DNA from 2 places in the Streptomyces sp. V2I9 genome. Region 2 is predicted to be linked to the other one. Evidence: predicted binding sites of a transcription regulator. Region 2 holds the regulator's gene; the other holds the start of a gene.
The links. The regulator HrcA, encoded in region 2, represses chaperone genes, less so after heat shock. The targets are predictions, from matches to a motif close to TTNGCACTCNGNNNNNCNGAGTGCNAA.
Positions count from the first base shown of each region.

Region 1: groES (co-chaperone GroES) is a predicted target of HrcA. The motif match lies at 1,627-1,653, and genes of this name have one in related genera.

Region 1 covers NZ_JAUSZJ010000002.1:4,185,508-4,188,711, reverse strand. The annotation lists gene groL (chaperonin GroEL) at 1-1,064, opposite strand, end outside; gene groES (co-chaperone GroES) at 1,162-1,470, opposite strand; gene QFZ71_RS18690 (DUF6234 family protein) at 1,814-2,269, shown strand; gene QFZ71_RS18685 (polysaccharide deacetylase family protein) at 2,315-3,204, opposite strand, start outside.
Region 2 covers NZ_JAUSZJ010000002.1:1,814,649-1,817,852, forward strand. The annotation lists gene dnaJ (molecular chaperone DnaJ) at 1-785, opposite strand, end outside; gene hrcA (heat-inducible transcriptional repressor HrcA) at 786-1,802, opposite strand; gene QFZ71_RS08195 (MBL fold metallo-hydrolase) at 1,986-2,717, shown strand; gene QFZ71_RS08200 (DUF3097 domain-containing protein) at 2,903-3,204, shown strand, end outside.

The DNA of each region.
Region 1 (3,204 bases), 2.4 Mb from region 2:
GACTCGATCTCGGCCTTGATCTGGTTGACGCGGCCCTTGACGTCCTCGGCGTTGCCGCCGCCGTCGACGATGGTCGTGTCGTCCTTGGAGACGGTGACGCGGCGGGCGGTGCCGAGCACGTCCAGACCGGCCTGGTCGAGCTTGAGACCGACCTCTTCGGCGATGACGGTCGCACCCGTGAGGGTGGCGATGTCGCCGAGCATGGCCTTGCGGCGGTCACCGAAGCCCGGCGCCTTCACCGCGACGGCGTTGAACGTGCCGCGGATCTTGTTGACGACGAGGGTGGAGAGCGCCTCGCCCTCGACGTCCTCGGCGATGATCAGGAGCGGCTTGGAGGCACCGGCCTGGATGACCTTCTCCAGGAGCGGGAGCAGCTCCTGGATGGAGCCGATCTTGCCCTGGTGGATCAGGATGTACGGGTCGTCGAGGACGGCCTCCATACGCTCCTGGTCGGTCACCATGTACGGGGACAGGTAGCCCTTGTCGAAGGCCATGCCCTCGGTGAACTCCAGGTCCAGACCGAAGGTGTTGGACTCCTCGACGGTGATGACACCGTCCTTGCCGACCTTGTCCATCGCGTCCGCGATGAGCTCGCCGACCTGCGGATCCTGCGCGGAGAGCGCGGCCACGGCGGCGATGTCGGCCTTGTCGTCGATCGGACGGGCGGTCGCGAGGAGCTCCTCGGACACGGCCTTGACGGCGGCGTCGATGCCCTTCTTCAGGGCGGCCGGGGAGGCGCCGGCGGCGACGTTGCGCAGGCCCTCGCGGACGAGCGCCTGGGCCAGGACGGTCGCGGTGGTGGTGCCGTCACCCGCTACGTCGTTGGTCTTGGTCGCCACCTCCTTGACGAGCTGGGCGCCCAGGTTCTCGTACGGGTCGTCGAGCTCGACCTCGCGCGCGATGGTGACACCGTCGTTGGTGATGGTGGGGGCACCGAACTTCTTGTCGATGACGACGTTGCGGCCCTTGGGGCCGATCGTCACCTTGACCGTGTCGGCAAGCTTGTTGACGCCGCGCTCAAGGGCGCGACGGGCGTCCTCGTCGAACTTCAGAATCTTCGCCATGGGCTGTACTTCCCTCTCGAACGAACTGCGCCCCTCGCCACCCGGCTAGTCAGTCGCTGGGGGCCAGGGGCGCAGAACACAAGCAAACGTGGGTGAATTACTTCTCGATGATCGCGAGGACGTCGCGGGCCGAGAGGACGAGGTACTCCTCGCCGTTGTACTTCACCTCGGTGCCGCCGTACTTGCTGTACAGGACGACGTCGCCGGTCTTGACGTCGAGCGGAAGCCGCTCGCCGTTCTCGAAGCGGCCCGGGCCCACGGCGAGGACGACGCCCTCCTGGGGCTTCTCCTTCGCGGTGTCCGGAATGACCAGGCCGGAAGCCGTGGTCTGCTCGGCGTCGAGCGGCTGGACCACAATGCGGTCCTCGAGCGGCTTGATCGCAACCTTGGAGCTGGTGGTCGACACGATCCGGTCTCCCCCTTCGGAGATCTCACGGGGTTTAACAGTCAGTGGGAGGCGATCGGACCGATCCGTCGTCGCGGGTGCCGGACCTGCCCTGTCGCACAAGGTGGTGCTGGCACTCTCCAGGGGGGAGTGCCAGACCCGAGACTATGACCGCGATTAGCACTCGGTCAAGCGGAGTGCCAATTCACCACCCGCGCGCCGCCCCGATGGGGTCGATCGGATCGGGGCCGCCGGGTCGGCCGGGTCCCGTCGGATCTCCCCCGCCGTCTCGATCGGGGCTCCATCGGGTCACCGTCCGGACAACGCGGGGATGGAGCGCCGGGTTCCGTACGACGGTGCCGGGATGACGCATCACGAGAGCCGCCTGCCCGGAAGGCCGGACGCGAGAGCCGCGTCGCGGTCGTCGCCGTCCTCGGGCTGCGCGGACCCGCTGGCGGGGTTGCTGATGGTGGTCGCGGAGGTGGCGCTCGCCGCCCTCCTGGCGATCTGGTTCGGCCTGCGGCACTGGGCAGGGGCGGCCGGACCCCCCGCCACCGCGCCGGCCACGGACGGGACCCCCACCGTGGTGGTGTCCGTCTTCGCGGCAGCGGCCGCCCTCGCCGCCGTGGCCCTGCTGCGCGCCCGGTGGCACTGGGCCGGCGGGATGCAGGTGGTGGTCGCCCTGGCGCTGGGGGCGGCGGCACTCGCCTCCCTGGTCGAGGGATCCGGCCAGGAGCCTCCCGCCCCCGCCCCCTCCTACCGCTCACCGCCCTGTCTCAGCGGGGGCGACAGCGACGAATGCGCGCGCAGCGGGGGCTGAGCGCGCATTCGGGGCCGAAGGCGGGGCCGGTCGGGGACCGGCGGGTCAGACGTAGTCCTCCAGCTTCGCCACCGCGTACCCCTTGTCCGTGACGGTCTTCATGACCTGGCGGATCATGTCGGGCATCGAGCCCTTCCAGTCCTCCTCGCCCCGGAAGTGGGTGAGGATGATGTCGCCGGGGTGCAGGTCCCGGTCCCACTCGCGCCACTCCATGCGGTCCGGGAACGCCTCGGAGGCCCACAGGGGTACGGCGGTGATCCCGCAGGACTTGGCGGCGACGAGGGTGTCGCGGTTGTAGTTGCCGTACGGCGGGCGGAAGAGGGTGGGCCGCTTCCCGTAGTGCTTGAGGATCTTCTCCTGCTGGCCGCAGATCTCCCGCTTCTGCTCGGCGGCGGAGAGGCCGGGCAGATAGCGGTGGTTGAGGGTGTGGTTGCTGAGGGTCACCCCGCGCCGCTGCATCTTCTCGAAGTAGCCGTAGTCGTCGTTGGTGACGTAGTCGCTGAGGAACGCGCTGTACGGAATGTCCAGTTCGGTCATCATCCGCAGCAGCTCGGGGTCCTTCTCGGCACCGTCGTCCATCGTCAGGAAGACGATCTTCTCCTTGGTCGGGACGGTGGTGAAGACGGGCGGCAGCCCCGCGTCGTCCCGGACCTCGAACCCCTGGCGGGTGGTGATGCGCGGCTTCACCGCCGGCGGCTCGGGGGCCGCGAGCGGGGTCCTGGCGAGCCCCCATCTCTTCGCGGCGAGGGCCCGTGCGGCCTGCTTCTTCGCGGTCTTCTCCGCGTACGTCTCCGGGGCGCGGGCGGGGCCGGCCTGCGGGGCGGCCTCGCCCTGCTGACCGGTGGCGGACTTCACGGGCCCGCCGCCGGCCGCGCTCCCACCCCCGCCTCCGCCCTTCTCCGGTGCCGCCGCACATCCGGAGGCGACGGCGGCGG
Region 2 (3,204 bases):
CGCTGGAAGACCGGGTGCGCCAGCTCGTGGATCTCCACGTAGAGGTCGCCGGGCGGGCCGCCGCCGGGGCCGACCTCGCCCTCTCCGGCGAGCTGGATGCGGGTGCCGTTGTCGACGCCCGCGGGGATCTTGACCGTGAGGGTGCGCCGCGAACGGATGCGGCCGTCGCCGGCGCACTCCGGGCACGGGGTGGGCACGACGGTGCCGAAGCCCTGGCACTGGGGGCAGGGCCGCGAGGTCATGACCTGGCCGAGGAAGGACCGGGTGACCTGCGAGACCTCGCCGCGGCCGCGACACATGTCACAGGTCTGGGCGGAGGTGCCGGGGGCCGCGCCCTCGCCGCTGCACGTGGTGCAGACGACGGCGGTGTCGACCTGGATGTCCTTGGTGGTGCCGAAGGCCGCCTCGTTGAGGTCGATCTCCAGGCGGATCATGGCGTCCTGGCCGCGCCGGGTCCGCGAACGGGGCCCGCGCTGCGCGGCGTTGCCGAAGAAGGCGTCCATGATGTCGGAGAAGTTGCCGAAGCCGCCGGCTCCGAAACCGCCCGCTCCGCCACCGCCGCCGTTGGCGGAGAGGGGATCGCCGCCGAGGTCGTAGACCTGCTTCTTCTGCGGGTCCGACAGCACCTCGTAAGCGGCGTTGATCTCCTTGAACCGCTCCTGGGTCTTCGGGTCCGGGTTGACATCCGGGTGCAGCTCGCGGGCGAGCCGACGGAATGCCTTCTTGATCTCGTCCTGGGACGCGTCGCGGCGTACGCCGAGTACGGCGTAGTAGTCCGTGGCCACTTACGACTCCGCCAGGATCTGTCCGACGTAACGTGCCACTGCGCGTACCGCTCCCATCGTTCCGGGGTAGTCCATGCGGGTCGGTCCGACCACGCCGAGTTTGGCGACTGCCTCGTCGCCCGAACCGTAGCCGACCGCGACGACGGATGTGGAGTTGAGCCCCTCGTGGGCGTTCTCGTGCCCGATCCGTACGGTCATGCCCGAGTCCGTCGCCTCACCGAGCAGCTTCAGCAGGACGACCTGCTCCTCCAGCGCTTCCAGCACCGGCCGGATCATCACCGGGAAGTCGTGCCCGAAGCGGGTGAGGTTGGAGGTGCCGCCGATGATCAGCCGCTCCTCCGTCTCCTCGACCAGGGTTTCGAGGAGGGTGGAGAGAACCGTGGAGACCGTCCCCCGGTCCTCGCTGTCGAAGGATTCCGGCAGCTCCCGCACCAGGCGCGGGACATCGGCGAAGCGGCGTCCGACGACCCGGCTGTTGAGCCGGGCCCGCAGATCCGCGAGCGATGCCTCGCCGAACGGCGCGGGGCAGTCGATCATACGCTGTTCGACCCGGCCGGTGTCCGTGATCAGGACGAGCATCAGCCGGGCGGGGGCCAGCGACAGCAGCTCCACGTGCCGCACCGTCGAACGGGTCAGCGAGGGGTACTGCACGACGGCGACCTGACGGGTGAGCTGCGCGAGCAGCCGCACCGTCCGGCCGACGACGTCGTCGAGGTCGACCGCGCCGTCGAGGAAGTTCTGGATGGCCCGGCGCTCCGGCGAGGAGAGCGGCTTGACGCCCGCGAGCTTGTCGACGAAGAGGCGGTACCCCTTGTCGGTCGGGATGCGGCCCGCGCTCGTGTGCGGCTGGGCGATGAAGCCCTCCTCCTCCAGCACCGCCATGTCGTTGCGGACGGTGGCCGGGGAGACCCCCAGCTGGTGCCGCTCGGTGAGCGCCTTGGAACCGACCGGCTCCTCGGTGCCGACATAGTCCTGGACGATGGCGCGCAGCACTTCGAGTCTGCGTTCGCTGAGCATCGCGCACACCTCCAGCTGTGGTTCTCGGTGCCTCTGTCTGGCACTCGGTGCGTTCGAGTGCCAGCCGTCCCGCCGTCAGTGTACGGGGGCGGGGTGGGGCCGGGGCAAGGGCGACCGGCCGCGCTCCGCCGGGACCGCGCAGGTCGACGCCGCGCGGCGGGCCGTTGTCGATAGCCTCCCGGCATGGACGTCGCTTGGGAAGACTTCGGCTGGGAGCGGTTGGGCCACGGTATCGGCAGGCGTCGCCTGCCCGGCTGGGACGCCACCGCCGGGCTGGTGGCCGGACCGGAGGCCCTGCTGCTGTACGACACCGGCGCGACCCTGCGCGAGGGGGTGGAGCTGCGCCGGCAGGCGGAGGCGCTGCTGGGGCGGAGGGTGACGCATATCGCACTGAGCCACCCGCACTTCGATCACGTCCTGGGCACCGCGGCGTTCGCCGGAGCGCGGGTGTACGGGGCGGTGGGCCTGGGCGGTCTGCTGCGCGACGGGGCGGAGAGCATGTACGCGTCGGCCGTGGTCCATGGGGTGGCGGAGGACGAGGCGGCCCGGTCGGCGGACACGCTGGTGACCCCGGGCCACGAGGTGAGCGGCGAGTCGACGCTCGACCTGGGCGGCGGCCGACGGGTCCTGCTGGCGAACGTGGGGCCGGGGCACAGCGGCCACGACCTGGCGGTACTGGTGCCGGGTTCGGACGGCGAGCCTCCGGTGGTGTTCTGCGGGGACCTGGTCGAGGAGTCGGGCGAGCCGCAGGCGGGTGACGACGCGGTCCCCTCGCGCTGGCCGGCCGCGCTGGACCGGCTGCTGGAGCTGGGCGGCGAGGACGCGCTGTACGTGCCGGGGCACGGGGCGGTGGTGGACGCGGCGTTCGTCCGGGCACAGCGGGCGTCGCTGGCGGAACGGTTCGCGGTGGCGTGAGGGCGCCGGGGGCGGCCGCGCGGTGGTGTGCGGCCTTCGTCGCGGGGGAAGCCGCGCGGCGGGGTGAGGGACCTCGCGGCGGTGAAGGGGAGCCCGGCACGGGCGTGGGGTCCGCTCCCGGCGGCACGGGGGCCCTCGGGGCGGCGAGCGGTTCTCCGCGGCGGCACGCCGATTATCGTCGGTCCATGCGCAGTTATCAGCCGGACCTGACCCCGCCGTGGAAGCGGTCCGCCCCCGTGCCCGAGGTGCCCGCCGAACCCGATCTGGTCGTGGAGGAGGTCGGCTCCGGCTTCTGCGGGGCGGTGGTCCGCTGCGAGAAGACCGCCCAGGGGCCGACGGTGACCCTGGAGGACCGCTTCGGCAAACACCGGGTGTTCCCGATGGAGCCGCGCGGCTTCCTGCTGGAGGGCAAGGTCGTCACGCTGGTGCGCCCCTCGGCGGGCGGCCCCGTGCGCCCCGTCCGTACGGCCTCCGGATCGCTGGCGGT